Regions from separate parts of the Paenibacillus sp. PsM32 genome, predicted to be linked through region 3. Evidence: riboswitches for the same ligand, from Rfam matches in the RefSeq annotation. Region 3 holds a riboswitch; each other region holds the start of a gene.
The links. A riboswitch is a leader RNA that binds a small molecule or an ion and turns the genes downstream of it on or off. The one in region 3 is predicted to bind thiamine pyrophosphate.
Positions count from the first base shown of each region.

Region 1: it holds a riboswitch for thiamine pyrophosphate, as region 3 does, so the genes downstream of both, tenA (thiaminase II) here and QCD85_RS06580 (thiamine phosphate synthase) in region 3, are expected to answer to the same signal.
Region 2: it holds a riboswitch for thiamine pyrophosphate, as region 3 does, so the genes downstream of both, thiM (hydroxyethylthiazole kinase) here and QCD85_RS06580 (thiamine phosphate synthase) in region 3, are expected to answer to the same signal.
Region 4: it holds a riboswitch for thiamine pyrophosphate, as region 3 does, so the genes downstream of both, QCD85_RS14170 (ABC transporter substrate-binding protein) here and QCD85_RS06580 (thiamine phosphate synthase) in region 3, are expected to answer to the same signal.

Region 1 covers NZ_JARUWY010000004.1:163,065-166,057, forward strand. Annotated here, with positions in the region: gene rluF (23S rRNA pseudouridine(2604) synthase RluF) at 1-457, opposite strand, end outside; gene QCD85_RS10805 (TIGR01777 family oxidoreductase) at 579-1,475, opposite strand; TPP riboswitch at 1,647-1,750, shown strand; gene tenA (thiaminase II) at 1,896-2,582, shown strand; gene QCD85_RS10815 (ECF transporter S component) at 2,600-2,993, shown strand, end outside.
Region 2 covers NZ_JARUWY010000001.1:1,271,265-1,274,257, reverse strand. Annotated here, with positions in the region: gene QCD85_RS05650 (DUF1129 family protein) at 1-516, opposite strand, end outside; gene QCD85_RS05645 (alpha/beta hydrolase) at 665-1,495, shown strand; TPP riboswitch at 1,665-1,767, shown strand; gene thiM (hydroxyethylthiazole kinase) at 1,861-2,670, shown strand; gene thiD (bifunctional hydroxymethylpyrimidine kinase/phosphomethylpyrimidine kinase) at 2,710-2,993, shown strand, end outside.
Region 3 covers NZ_JARUWY010000002.1:160,112-163,104, reverse strand. Annotated here, with positions in the region: gene QCD85_RS23995 (ATP-binding cassette domain-containing protein) at 1-661, shown strand, start outside; TPP riboswitch at 808-917, shown strand; gene QCD85_RS06580 (thiamine phosphate synthase) at 1,154-1,783, shown strand; gene QCD85_RS06575 (NAD(P)/FAD-dependent oxidoreductase) at 1,792-2,993, shown strand, end outside.
Region 4 covers NZ_JARUWY010000006.1:277,794-280,786, forward strand. Annotated here, with positions in the region: gene QCD85_RS14160 (ABC transporter permease) at 1-216, opposite strand, end outside; gene QCD85_RS14165 (MTH1187 family thiamine-binding protein) at 225-515, opposite strand; gene QCD85_RS14170 (ABC transporter substrate-binding protein) at 540-1,577, opposite strand; TPP riboswitch at 1,695-1,806, opposite strand; gene QCD85_RS14175 (pyridoxamine 5'-phosphate oxidase family protein) at 2,047-2,463, shown strand; gene QCD85_RS14180 (aspartyl-phosphate phosphatase Spo0E family protein) at 2,758-2,934, shown strand.

The sequences.
Region 1 (2,993 bases), on a different contig from region 3:
CTAGTATTTCTACACCGGAAGCCATTTGTTTGAGAAAAGAAGGTGTAATCGGTTGATCCACAGTGACGATATATTCTTTTTCATGCTTATTTTCAGCACGCAAAATTTCGTTAACGATATCGCCATCATTGGTCAGCATAATCAAGCCATCCGAATCTTTATCCAATCGTCCGACATGGAAAATACGCAGAGGATGATTGACAAAATCTACGATATTGCCCCGAATATGACGCTCGGTTGTACTGGTAATGCCTACCGGTTTGTTGAGCACAATATAGACATTTTCTTGTTCGACTTTGATCGGTTTGCCTTTGACCCGCACATCGTCGCCTTCTTCGACCTGACTGCCTAGCTCGGCAACCACACCATTGATTGTGACAATACCTTCATTGATCCATTTATCAGCACCCCGGCGGGATGTAATTCCAGATTCACTAATATATTTATTAATTCGCACGTATAAGCACACCTTTAACTCTAATTTTTGAGTAAGCTATTCAAGCCGTTACTCAAGTCTACCTCTACGATACCCTTTTTTGCTTTATTTTAAAAGTCATGTTCGTCTGTACGGTATGATGTTATGATTTTGTATGCAAAATATGGTGTAGTGCTTGTTCCAACCGTCCGTATTTGAACATAAATCCTTCTTTGATGAGACGATTAGGGATCACCCAACGGCTTTTAAGCACCAATTCGGGTTCCGTCCGAATCACTCTAGCCCCTAGATTAAGCATCCATGTAGACGCAGGTAGACCGCCTTTACGATGCATCACTTTGCGCATCGTTGCCATCAGTTCACGATTGGTCACCGGATTAGGAGACGTGCAGTTGAATACTCCTTCAAGCGATTCCCACTCTTGAATAAATAAAATAATCTGAAATAAATCTTCAACATGAATCCAGCTAAACATCTGCTTCCCTGACCCTTGATGACCGCCCAGCCCGAAGCGAACTAGATTTTTGAAAGGGGTCATCACACCACCACCGGGCCCTAATACGATAGCAATCCGTAGTGCGGCTTGACGGGTATGGGGAAGGCTAAAAGAGAAAAAAGCTTCTTCCCACGCTTTGGCAACATCTACCGAAAATCCGCTACCGATTTCGCCTTTGGTCTCGGTCATAGGGCGATCTTCTGCATGGCGATAAATGGTAGCTGTGCTGGAATTGATCCAAAGCGCAGGCGGATGTTCACAAGCCAGGATAGCGTTTCCAAGAATCTGGGTAGTTTCGATTCGAGAGTTCATAATTTCACGTTTATTTTGTTCGTTATAACGACAATTGACCGATTTACCCGCTAGATTAATCACCATTTCTGCTCCATCGAGAGCTTGAACAATTCCTTGATGATCATCCCATGCGATATGCGGCGATTGTCTGGAAATGATCTGCACTTCAATACCCAATGCTGCAAATCTTTTTTCCAAATACTGTCCGATAAATCCTGTGCCACCTGCCAATACCACTTTACGTGTCATCGAGATCAACTCAATTCTGTTTAGATAGTTAAATCTACGCGCAAATCCTTACTAATAATTATATTTTACACCATTTTATAACCCTATAACTGTTAAAAAAGGAAAGATTACTGAGGTTATAGCAGTTGACAGTCTGTTCAATCGTGTGTACAGTAAGATGCAAATGAATCGAATGACCACTAGGGGAGCCTTTGTGTAGGCTGAGACGGGAAGATCCCGGACCCTTGGAACCTGATCTAGTTCATACTAGCGTAGGAAAGTGGAGACTGTGCAAGGGTACCTGTACATATACGTACACCTATTCTGCCGCTCCATCACGGGGCGGCTTTTTTGCATGTATTTTTCCATATATTCCAGTAGTGGTCCTTCTTTATTAACCAAGCGTCGCTATCGATGCTTCAATCTAAGGAGGATACAGTTATGAGTTTTTCACAGGAAATTAGACAGGCCGCAGACCCTATTTTTGAAGCGATTTTTAATCATCCATTTGTACAAGGGATTGCCAAAGGTGATCTGCGTAGTGAGCAATTGATCCATTATGTAAAGCAAGATTTTGAGTATTTGAATTCTTTTATGCGTATCTATGGAACGGCGATTGCGAAATGCCCAACACGTGAAGATATGGCGATGTTTAACGAGCAGATTTCATTTGTGCTTCATAGTGAAATTCATCCTCATAATAACTTTTGCGAGGTGGCTGGCGTCAAGTATGAAGATTTGCAAGGATATGCGCTTTCTCCTTCTTCTCATCATTATATTCGTCATATGTTAACTGTGGCTCATGAAGGGGGTTTAGGCGATATTTTGGCGGTATTGTTGCCTTGCCCGTGGACGTATTGGGAGATTGGTGTGAAATTATTGGATGAAGTGAAGCCTGATGCCTCCCATCCTTTTTATGATTGGATTAACTTCTATGGCAATCGTACCGATACGATTACTCATCAATTCTGTGCTCGGTTGGATGAATGGGCAGAGCAGACGACACCTGCACATCGGGCGCGTATGAAAGAGCATTTTCTTCTAAGTTGTCAGTTTGAATATATGTTCTGGGATATGGCGTACACTCTGGAAGATTGGCCTGTGCCGATGGAGGTTGCACGCGTATGAGTTCCTCATCGATCTCTATGACATGGAAAATGAAAGAAGTGGTGTTGACTGTTATTCTGGCGGTGGCTTGTGGCGTTATTTATCTAGGATGGTCCACATTATGGATACCGATCTCTGCATTAGTGGGGCCTGTAGGTGCAGGATTTATGTTCGGTATCTGGATTATTGCAAGTCCGATTGTAGCTTATATTATTCGTAAGCCAGGGGCGGCATTGATCGCTGAAGTAGCGGCTGCGGCTGTAGAGCTGTTAACAGGTAGTCATTTTGGATTGTCTGCTTTATTGATCGGTGTTTTTCAAGGGATTGGAGCAGAGATTGCTTTTGCTCTATTTGGCTACAAACGTTATAACTTGATGACGTTAATGTTATCAGGAGCGCTGGCGGCAGTAGGTGGAGTATTGTATAACGTTA
Region 2 (2,993 bases), on a different contig from region 3:
AGCGCGTGCATTGATTTGCATACCTGGCTTTGTTGCATCACTTTGTTCAACAGGCTGATCGGTAAATCTTGTAAGCATTTCGACCAGAGCAATCGAACCTACCGCTACAATAATAAGAGTCGCTACATTGATCTGCCCAACAATGCCAGAATCGCTAATACTGATTTTGAACAATCCCATTAATGCTTGAATAAGAAATACCCATGTTAACGCTACCCACGGAATCATCAAGTAATACATCGGCTTGCTCAATTGTTTCTTTTCCGGTAAATTACGAATTAATATATTGCCGTACTCTATCGATTCTTTACCGAATAACTGTTTGGCAGTTTTACCTTTTTTCTGCGCTTCTAGCAAATGATGACCCATTTCTAAAAGCAATTCTTCGCCTGCTTCACGATCAATTCGTGCATCCCGTACATGTACAATAACATCATCATAATAATCCAAATTTTCTGGTTTTAATTGATCCCGTACGACGTTAATATTTTTAACCATTTGGCGTATTGAGCTCATTATTCATTCCTCCATTCTCGTTGTTCGAAGCTACTATTTTGCCATACTTTCCTTGCGTTGACAATGATCTAGCGTTAATGATAATATGGTTTCAAGATTAAAGCATATTAAACTGATCGGAATTGTTTATTTAAGAGGAGGAATCATCATGGAACGCAATATCGTCATTCGACATCACGACTTGGATCTGACAGCTAGTATTCATTATCCTGAACAGGAACCACAATCAGCAGGACGAGGCAAAAGCCGTACACCGCTAATTGTGATCTGCCATGGTTTTGTTGGCAGCCGTATTGGAGTGGATCGCCTATTTGTTAGTACAGCCCGTGAATTGGCGGCTGACGGTTATATGGTGGTTCGCTTTGATTATGCAGGTTGCGGTGAAAGTGGCGGCGACTATGGCAAAGAAGGACTTGAATCAATGGTCGCTCAGACTCGTACTGTACTGGATTATGCAATGAATTGCAGTGACATTGATCCTACCCGCGTCACATTGATCGGTCATAGTCTGGGTGGTGCTGTAGCTATTCTTACTTCTGTACGTGATCATCGTGTCAAAAGTCTAGTCCTCTGGTCAGCAGTAGGACATCCATTTAACGATATTATCAAATTAACCGGTCGGGACAAATACGATCAAGCTGTGATCGAAGGACAAGCCGATCATTTAGGTTACTCGTTTACACCTGTATACTTTGATTCGTTAGGCAATTTCCAACCGTTTCAAGAAGCCAAGCAATTTGGTGGCGATGTGCTGGTGATTCATGGTACAGGGGATGATGTGATTCCAGTAGATTATGCCTTTTTGTATCAAAAAGTATTCTGGACACGTTCAGAAGGACGTTGTGATAAAGAAATTATTTTCCAAGCAGATCACACGTATTCCAATGGAACCCACCGCCGGGAACTGCTGGACAAAACCCGTCAATGGCTCACCGAACGCAAAGTCGCTCAGACCGATTGGCAACACTGGATGATTTAAGCGTTTGGCAATATAAACGCGATTTCTTCTAGTGTAATCAACCATGATTTTTGCATAGCAAAATATCTTACATTAAGCGCTTGGCAATATAAGCGCGATTTCTTCTAGTGTAATCCTTTACCAGATCATTCACCAGTGGTATGGTAAGAAAGAACAATCGAATAGTTACTGATTTCACTAGGGGAGCCTGTTGGCTGAGACGAAAATTCAATTTCGGACCCTTGGAACCTGATCTGGATTATACTAGCGGAGGGAAGTGGAGGCTGAATTTTCACTCATGTTGTGATATACCTGAATGAATGTTTGACCCATTTGTCTCTTCTGGAGATGGATGGGTCTTTATTACGTTATAGGAGGCAATATCAATGACTTTTCTAGCCAAAGTACGGGCGCAACATCCACTGATTCACAATATTACCAATATGGTCGTGACTAATTTTACAGCGAACGGATTGCTGGCGCTGGGAGCTTTTCCTTTTATGGCATATGCGCATGAAGAAGTAGCCGATGTGGCAGCTATAGCGAATGCAGTTGTGCTTAATATCGGTACGCTTGATCCATACACCGTCGAATCGATTCAACGTGCAGGACGTGCAGCGAATGAATCAGGTGTGCCTGTTGTATTTGATCCGGTAGGAGCAGGAGCTACCCCGTATCGTACACAATCGGCTTTGCAAATTATCGAACATGTTCAAGTGGATGTGTTACGTGGCAATGTGGCTGAAGTGGCTAATGTGATCGGCGAATCATGGCAGATCAAAGGTGTCGATGCAGGAGCAGGCGAAGGCAATATGATCCAGATCGCAGAGCAGGCTGCTCAAAAATTAAAGTGCATTGTAGCCATCACCGGTGAAAAAGACGTCGTAACCGATGGACAGAACACCTATACCATTGCTAACAGTCATCAGATATTAACACAAGTGACAGGCGGCGGTTGTCTACTGAGTGCCGTAGTCGGTGCATTTATCGCAGTCGCTGATCCTGCACAAGCTCAAGAACGTCTGGAAGCCGTAACAGAAGCTTTAGCATTTTACGGTATAGCCGCAGAGATTGCCTATGAACAGACAGCAGGGCAAGGCACAGGCAGTTTTCAGATGCAATTTATCAATCAATTGTCTCTAGTCACCCCGGAGATCGTAACTGCACGAGCCCAGATCACTTCATCCAAAGCTTAATATTGAACATACATTCATATGATAAAGGAGCGAGACAAGATGAACGTGTATCAAGCATTGACGATTGCAGGTTCAGATAGTGGAGGAGGCGCAGGCATTCAGGCCGATCTCAAAACATTTCAAGAACTCGGTGTCTATGGCATGTCTGTTATTACCGCTATCACAGCGCAGAATACGACAGGGGTACAAGGTGTCTATCCGGTTCAGATTGAAGGTGTTGTACAGCAATTGGATTCGATCGGAACGGATCTACAACCCCACGCTGTCAAAACAGGGATGTTATTTAGTGCAGAGATTATTCGTTATGTCGCAGCAAAAGTAAA
Region 3 (2,993 bases):
CGAACGTATCGACAAACCAGAAGAATTTGCTAAGCCAACATTTAATTTCAAAGAAGCTCGTGCAAGTAGTAAAACAGTCTTTGAAGGTAAAGACTTTGAGATTGGATATACACATGCTTTATTGCCTAAAATGACAATGAATATTGAACGTGGTGAAAAAATTGCGATTGTTGGTTGTAACGGTGTAGGTAAATCAACATTGCTCAAAACTATTCTAGGTAAACTTCAACCGGTTAGTGGTAAAACTTATCTTGGCGATTATTTGCATTCTGCTTATTTTGAGCAGGAAGTACGTCCAGACCAATTGACACCGATAGATGAAGTATGGAATGAATTTTCACATTTAAGTCAAAATGAAGTACGTGGTCATCTGGCACGTTGTGGTCTGAAAAATGAGCACATCACTCGTCCTATGCGTATGTTAAGTGGTGGAGAGCAAGCGAAAGTTCGTTTGTGCAAACTATTACTGCGTGAAAGCAACTGGGTATTATTCGATGAACCGACCAATCACTTGGATGTTCATGCTAAAAATGAATTAAAACGCGCTTTAAAAGCATATAAAGGCACAGTATTGCTTGTTTCTCACGAACCTGAATTTTATGAAGATTGGGTTACTAAAATTTGGGATGTTGAGCAGTGGTCTGAAGCTAAAGCGAAATAAAAGATTTTCCATCTTTTTAAGATGTCGTAGCTAGTTGTACTCATTTGTTTTTAGAATGAACTGTGAAAAATGACTTTATAAAGAGTCTGAGAATCATTTGCTTTATTGAATAGTCTTTGCTAAGATGAATAACAAATTGAATAGCTTGAATGCACTAGGGGGGCCGCTTGAGGCTGAGATGAAAGCAGATATTGCTTTCGGACCCTTTGTACCTGATCTGGATCATACCAGCGTAGGGAAGTGGTAGCAGAGTTTCGGAAATGTTAGATCATATTAACGATAAAGTCTTTTACTGTATAGAATAGTAATTATTTTATACAGAGGAGCTTATGATGATCTAAAATATGGTTTCCGTTATTTTAAAATAATCTTGTTTGCTCTCAGACAAGGCTCATTATTTTCTAGGTCTATACTAGCCACTTCTTGAATAATAAGAAGTGGCTTTTTTGCGTTTGCTTATACACTTTTGAGGAAAGGAGGGCATATACCGATATGGAACTTCATGCAATCAGTACAGGTCAACAATCGATCTACCAGTTTGTAAAGGTAGCTTCACAGATACATCCGTGGACAACCGCTATTCATATTCGTGAAAAAAAGTGGTCTGATTCTCAGATTATTAATGCTGTCCAGCAGCTCATGCATACAGGAGTACCACTATCCAAAATAAGGATCAATAGTCGACCTCAATTAGCAGCGGATTTAAAAATAGGGGGTGTGCATTTAAGTGAACATATGTCTTATGTAAATGCAGATGATCCTCCTTCACTATGGAAAGTCGGGCGATCTGTTCACAGTATAGAGCAAGCATTACAAGCTCAAAGTGAAGGGATAGATTATCTTTTTTACGGTCATATTTATTCGACTAACTCTAAACCTGATCTGATTCCACAAGGATTGGATCAATTGGAAAAGCTTTGTCATGCGGTATCTCTACCTGTTATTGCAATAGGTGGTATTCAGCCATCACACTGCCAAGACATTCATCAAGCAGGCGCTAGAGGAGTAGCTGTAATGTCTGGTATTTTTGAAGCAGAACATCCTCAGCATGCCTGTCAGTTGTATAGCCAAAGTATTCAATATATGACTTCTACGCATCTACAATCATTAGGAAAGAAGTGAATCGGCTTATGGTTCATCTATCTAATCTCAAAGCTAATCATTATGACGTAATCGTTGTAGGTGCTGGAGTGATCGGTGCTGCTATTGCTTATGAACTGGCACAGCAAGGAGTCAAAGTAGCTTTGCTTGAAAAAAATCAACCAGCTTCTGGCGCATCAGGTGCAGCAGGAGGGATGTTAGCTGCTCATTCTGAACATTTTGCTCATCCAGAATTGTACCAATTGGCATTATACAGTCAATCGCTATATAGCAAGCTTGCGACTGATCTATTGGAGAAAACTGGGATTGATATTGGACTACGAACAGAAGGATTTTTGCTACCACTGACCAAGCAAGAATTACAGTTAAGACATAAAGACCCACTTCAAGCAGATCAAAGGTATGACAAGACATTTGATGCAAATTTATTTCCTTTACCAAATAAAAGTCATACTTCTGCTTCTACACATAACGATTCAAAAGTAGATCGCAAAGAGTGGTGGAGCCCATCATATCTAGCACAAGTTGAGCCACATATTTATGCTCCTTCTGGAATGATCTACAATCCAGATGAACCGCAATTAATTCCAGCTTTGTTTAATCAAGCGCTTGTTCAAGCAGCGATTCAGCATCATGTCGATTTTTATCCTGAGACAGAAGTATACCGTTTACTGCATTCGCAAGGTAAAAATCATATTACAGGTGTAATCACTAATCAAGGAGAAATCTACGCTGAACAAGTAGTGTTAACAACAGGCTTGAGTACACAACAATTACTAGTAACAGAGCAGTATAGTTTACCTTTGGTACCGGTCAAAGGAGAACTCATCGAAGTCAGTACTTCTTCTCAATATCTTGGACATACGATTTATGGAGAAGGCATTTATATCATTCCCAAAAGTAATCATCGCATCTGGATTGGAGCTACCAGTAAACCAGAACGTACAGATACAACAGTAGATCTTTCTGCGATTGCTCAGTTATTGTCGGGAGCGGAGCAATTTCTGCCTGCGATAGGATCAGCTACGTTTGAACGTTGTTGGTCAGGGATACGTCCTGGAACACCGGATGAATTACCTTATTTAGGAAGGATTCAACCGCTTGCTGGATTATGGACAGCTTCAGGGCATTATCGAAATGGGATGTTGTTAGCTGCTGGCACAGCAAAATGGATGGCAGAGGCATTAATAAATAATGACACAGCGCATATCCCTGATTGCTTTTCACCAGA
Region 4 (2,993 bases), on a different contig from region 3:
AACACCTATACTAAAGCCGGATAGTGTCAATTTTAACGTCGCCCATGTATGCAAGCCCAGTCGGTCTTTCTCACTCCATGCTTCATGTCCAATCAATGCAGGACTGGGAAGAATCCATGTCTCAATATGGAATAGACTGGTTGCCAGTTGCCAGATAATCAGTAATAAAACAACCGCCCCGAGGGGCGGCCATATGCTTTTCCACCATGTATTCATCGTAGCCATTAGCGGTACTTCTCGGTTAATCCATCCATACTGATTCCGGTTGGACTATGAGCAATTTTGATCTGAGAAATAATACTCGGGCTTCCTTTTTCCACTAACGCTTCGTGCATTTGACGAACCACTTCTAACAATTCGCTAAGTTCGCCTTCCATCGTGGTCTCAAGTGGATGCACTTCATATTTCACACCGGAGGCTTGAATCACTTCTATTGCCCGGTCGACATAATCGTAAGAGTTCTCACCAGCTTGAGTTTTGGGAATAACCTGAATACTTAAAAGGGTGTGTGCCATAGTAGTCATCTCCTTATGTTCTATTTATGATTTGGTGGCTTCAGGTAAATAATCGTTTGTATACGCTTTGGTTGCATCTAACGGTTTGTCTAACAACTTCTGCTTGAACATCCAATCGGCATAACCTTCCCAGACCGATTGTTTTTGCTCGCCCCAGCGTTTGGCATCATCTTGATAACGTGGAGATAACCATTTTTGGCTAGCTTTGACCAGTGCAGGATCAAGATCAGGTACTGCTTTGAGCAATATATCTGCCGATTCATCGGGATGAGCGATTGCATATTCATATCCTTTACTGGTTGCCGCCATAAATGATTTCACAAGTGCAGGATCGGTAGCGATCTGCTTCTCATTGGTTACGATAACAGGTGTATAATAATCTAATTTATCGGAATAATCTTTTACATATAACATATCTAATGGTTGTCCGCGAAGTTCTGCTTCAATTCCTGTCCATCCATAGAATATCCATGCAAAGTCGATTCCTTTTTGTACAGCTGTAAAATAATCGGCATTACCGATATTAACACTTTTGACTTTGCTAACATCGCCACCGTCGGTATCCATAATTGATTTCATAACCGCTTCTTCAACAGGAGATCCCCATGCACCGTAGGATTTGCCTTCCATATCTTTAGGGCTTTTGATTCCGCGATCTGTAGGAGCGGCAAAGCCAGATGTATTATGCTGGATAACTGCCGCAAGTGACACTAAAGGCACTCCTTGTACACGCGCTTGAGTCACACTTTCTTGATAACTGATTCCAAAAGGCACTTCACCAGAAGCGACCATCGTATCTGCTCCACCTTGACCGGGAGCAATAATTTCGACGTTTAATCCTGCTTCTTTATAATAGCCCAGTGCTTGGGCAACATATAAGCCAGTATGATTCGTATTTGGTGTCCAGTCGAGCACGACTTTTACATCTTTAAGGGCAGATGTTGATCCTGCCTGATTGGCTGTATTGCTTGTACTTGTTGCTGAACCACATGCAGTGGTGATCCACAATAAACCTACCATTAACCAAGGTAAGCTTTGACGCCACCTTTTTTGAGTTCTCATTACCGTCATCCTTCTTTCTTCTAGCTCAAATAGTCAATCCTGTAGTACTGGATAAAAGGCATAAAAAAAACGCCCCCATCGGGACGACATAGGTGCAATTATAAGCTAGCGTACAGCATATAACGACTTGTTACTTTCCTACGCTGGCATTATCCAGATCAGGTATAAGGGTCTGTATTTATCACAATACACTCTCAGCCAGTTGCAACTAGCTCCCCTGTACATATGCGGTTTTTTTACATTGTAATTATAGACCAGAGGGTATCAACTGTCCAGTAAAGAGAATGCGGTGTCATCAGCAAAAGACAGTGTATTTCGGTTCAGTCTCGCTGTCTAAGGGTATTTACATATACGGAAGTTTGTAACTAACAAAAGTTCCATTCAATATTCTTCTATACGTATCGAATAGATATACATAGACATAGATATTGAATACACCCATACGTTTATATACAGGAGGAGATTGATCATGAGTAAAACAGCTGAAGAACAAGCGATATTAACTGCATTAGAAGGTAATCCATTTTGTGCACTAGGTACAGTAGAAAATGACAAACCTAAAGTACGCTACATGGCGCTATATAACGAAGGCTTGAATATTCATCTCGCGACAAACCGCAAAACACATAAAGTCGAAGAGTTAGAAAAAAATCCGAACTGTTATGTATTGTTGGGTTATGAAAAAGGCGGCACTAATCAAGTCGTTGAAATCGAAGGCGTAAGTGCTGTATCTACAGACGACGAATTGAAAAAACGTGTCTGGAAAGAAGAATTTAAAGAATGGTTCTCCGGTCCAGAAGATCCTGATTATGTGATCCTAGATATCAAACCACAAACGATTGAATATACAGATCAAGATGGTAACAAAAAAACGTGGACTGCGTAATCTGATACAACTTTAATGGTTTAAGATAGCAGTTATCACATAAATGACTCGGAATTTGAAATTTGCGAAACAAGAGAAATGAATGCAAAATTCAAATTCCGAGTTTTTTCGTCTTTATTTTTCCATAAAAAGGATAAAATAGGTACTTGAGGAACTTGATAAGGTATACTCAAATAAGGTATAAAAAGGTATATAGAAATATTTTATAGACTAACCTGTAAAATGACGATGATGGAATAAAATGAAAGTCTCATTGATAGCAAGATATAAGGAAATATACTGGAGGTGGTTTCCTTGAACTTAAAACAAATAGAACAACAGATTGAGCAGGAACGCCGCATATTGAACCAGATGGCAGAAGAACATGGGATGCGCGATTATCGCGTGTTAGACCAATCAGAACAATTAGATCGAATTTTAGATATGTATTTTCAATATAAAGATCGAAATACTAATTTTTTAACTCCTTAATCTCAATGAGTTATTATTTATGAAAAGAAACATGACACAATCATGTAAATTATAGAACT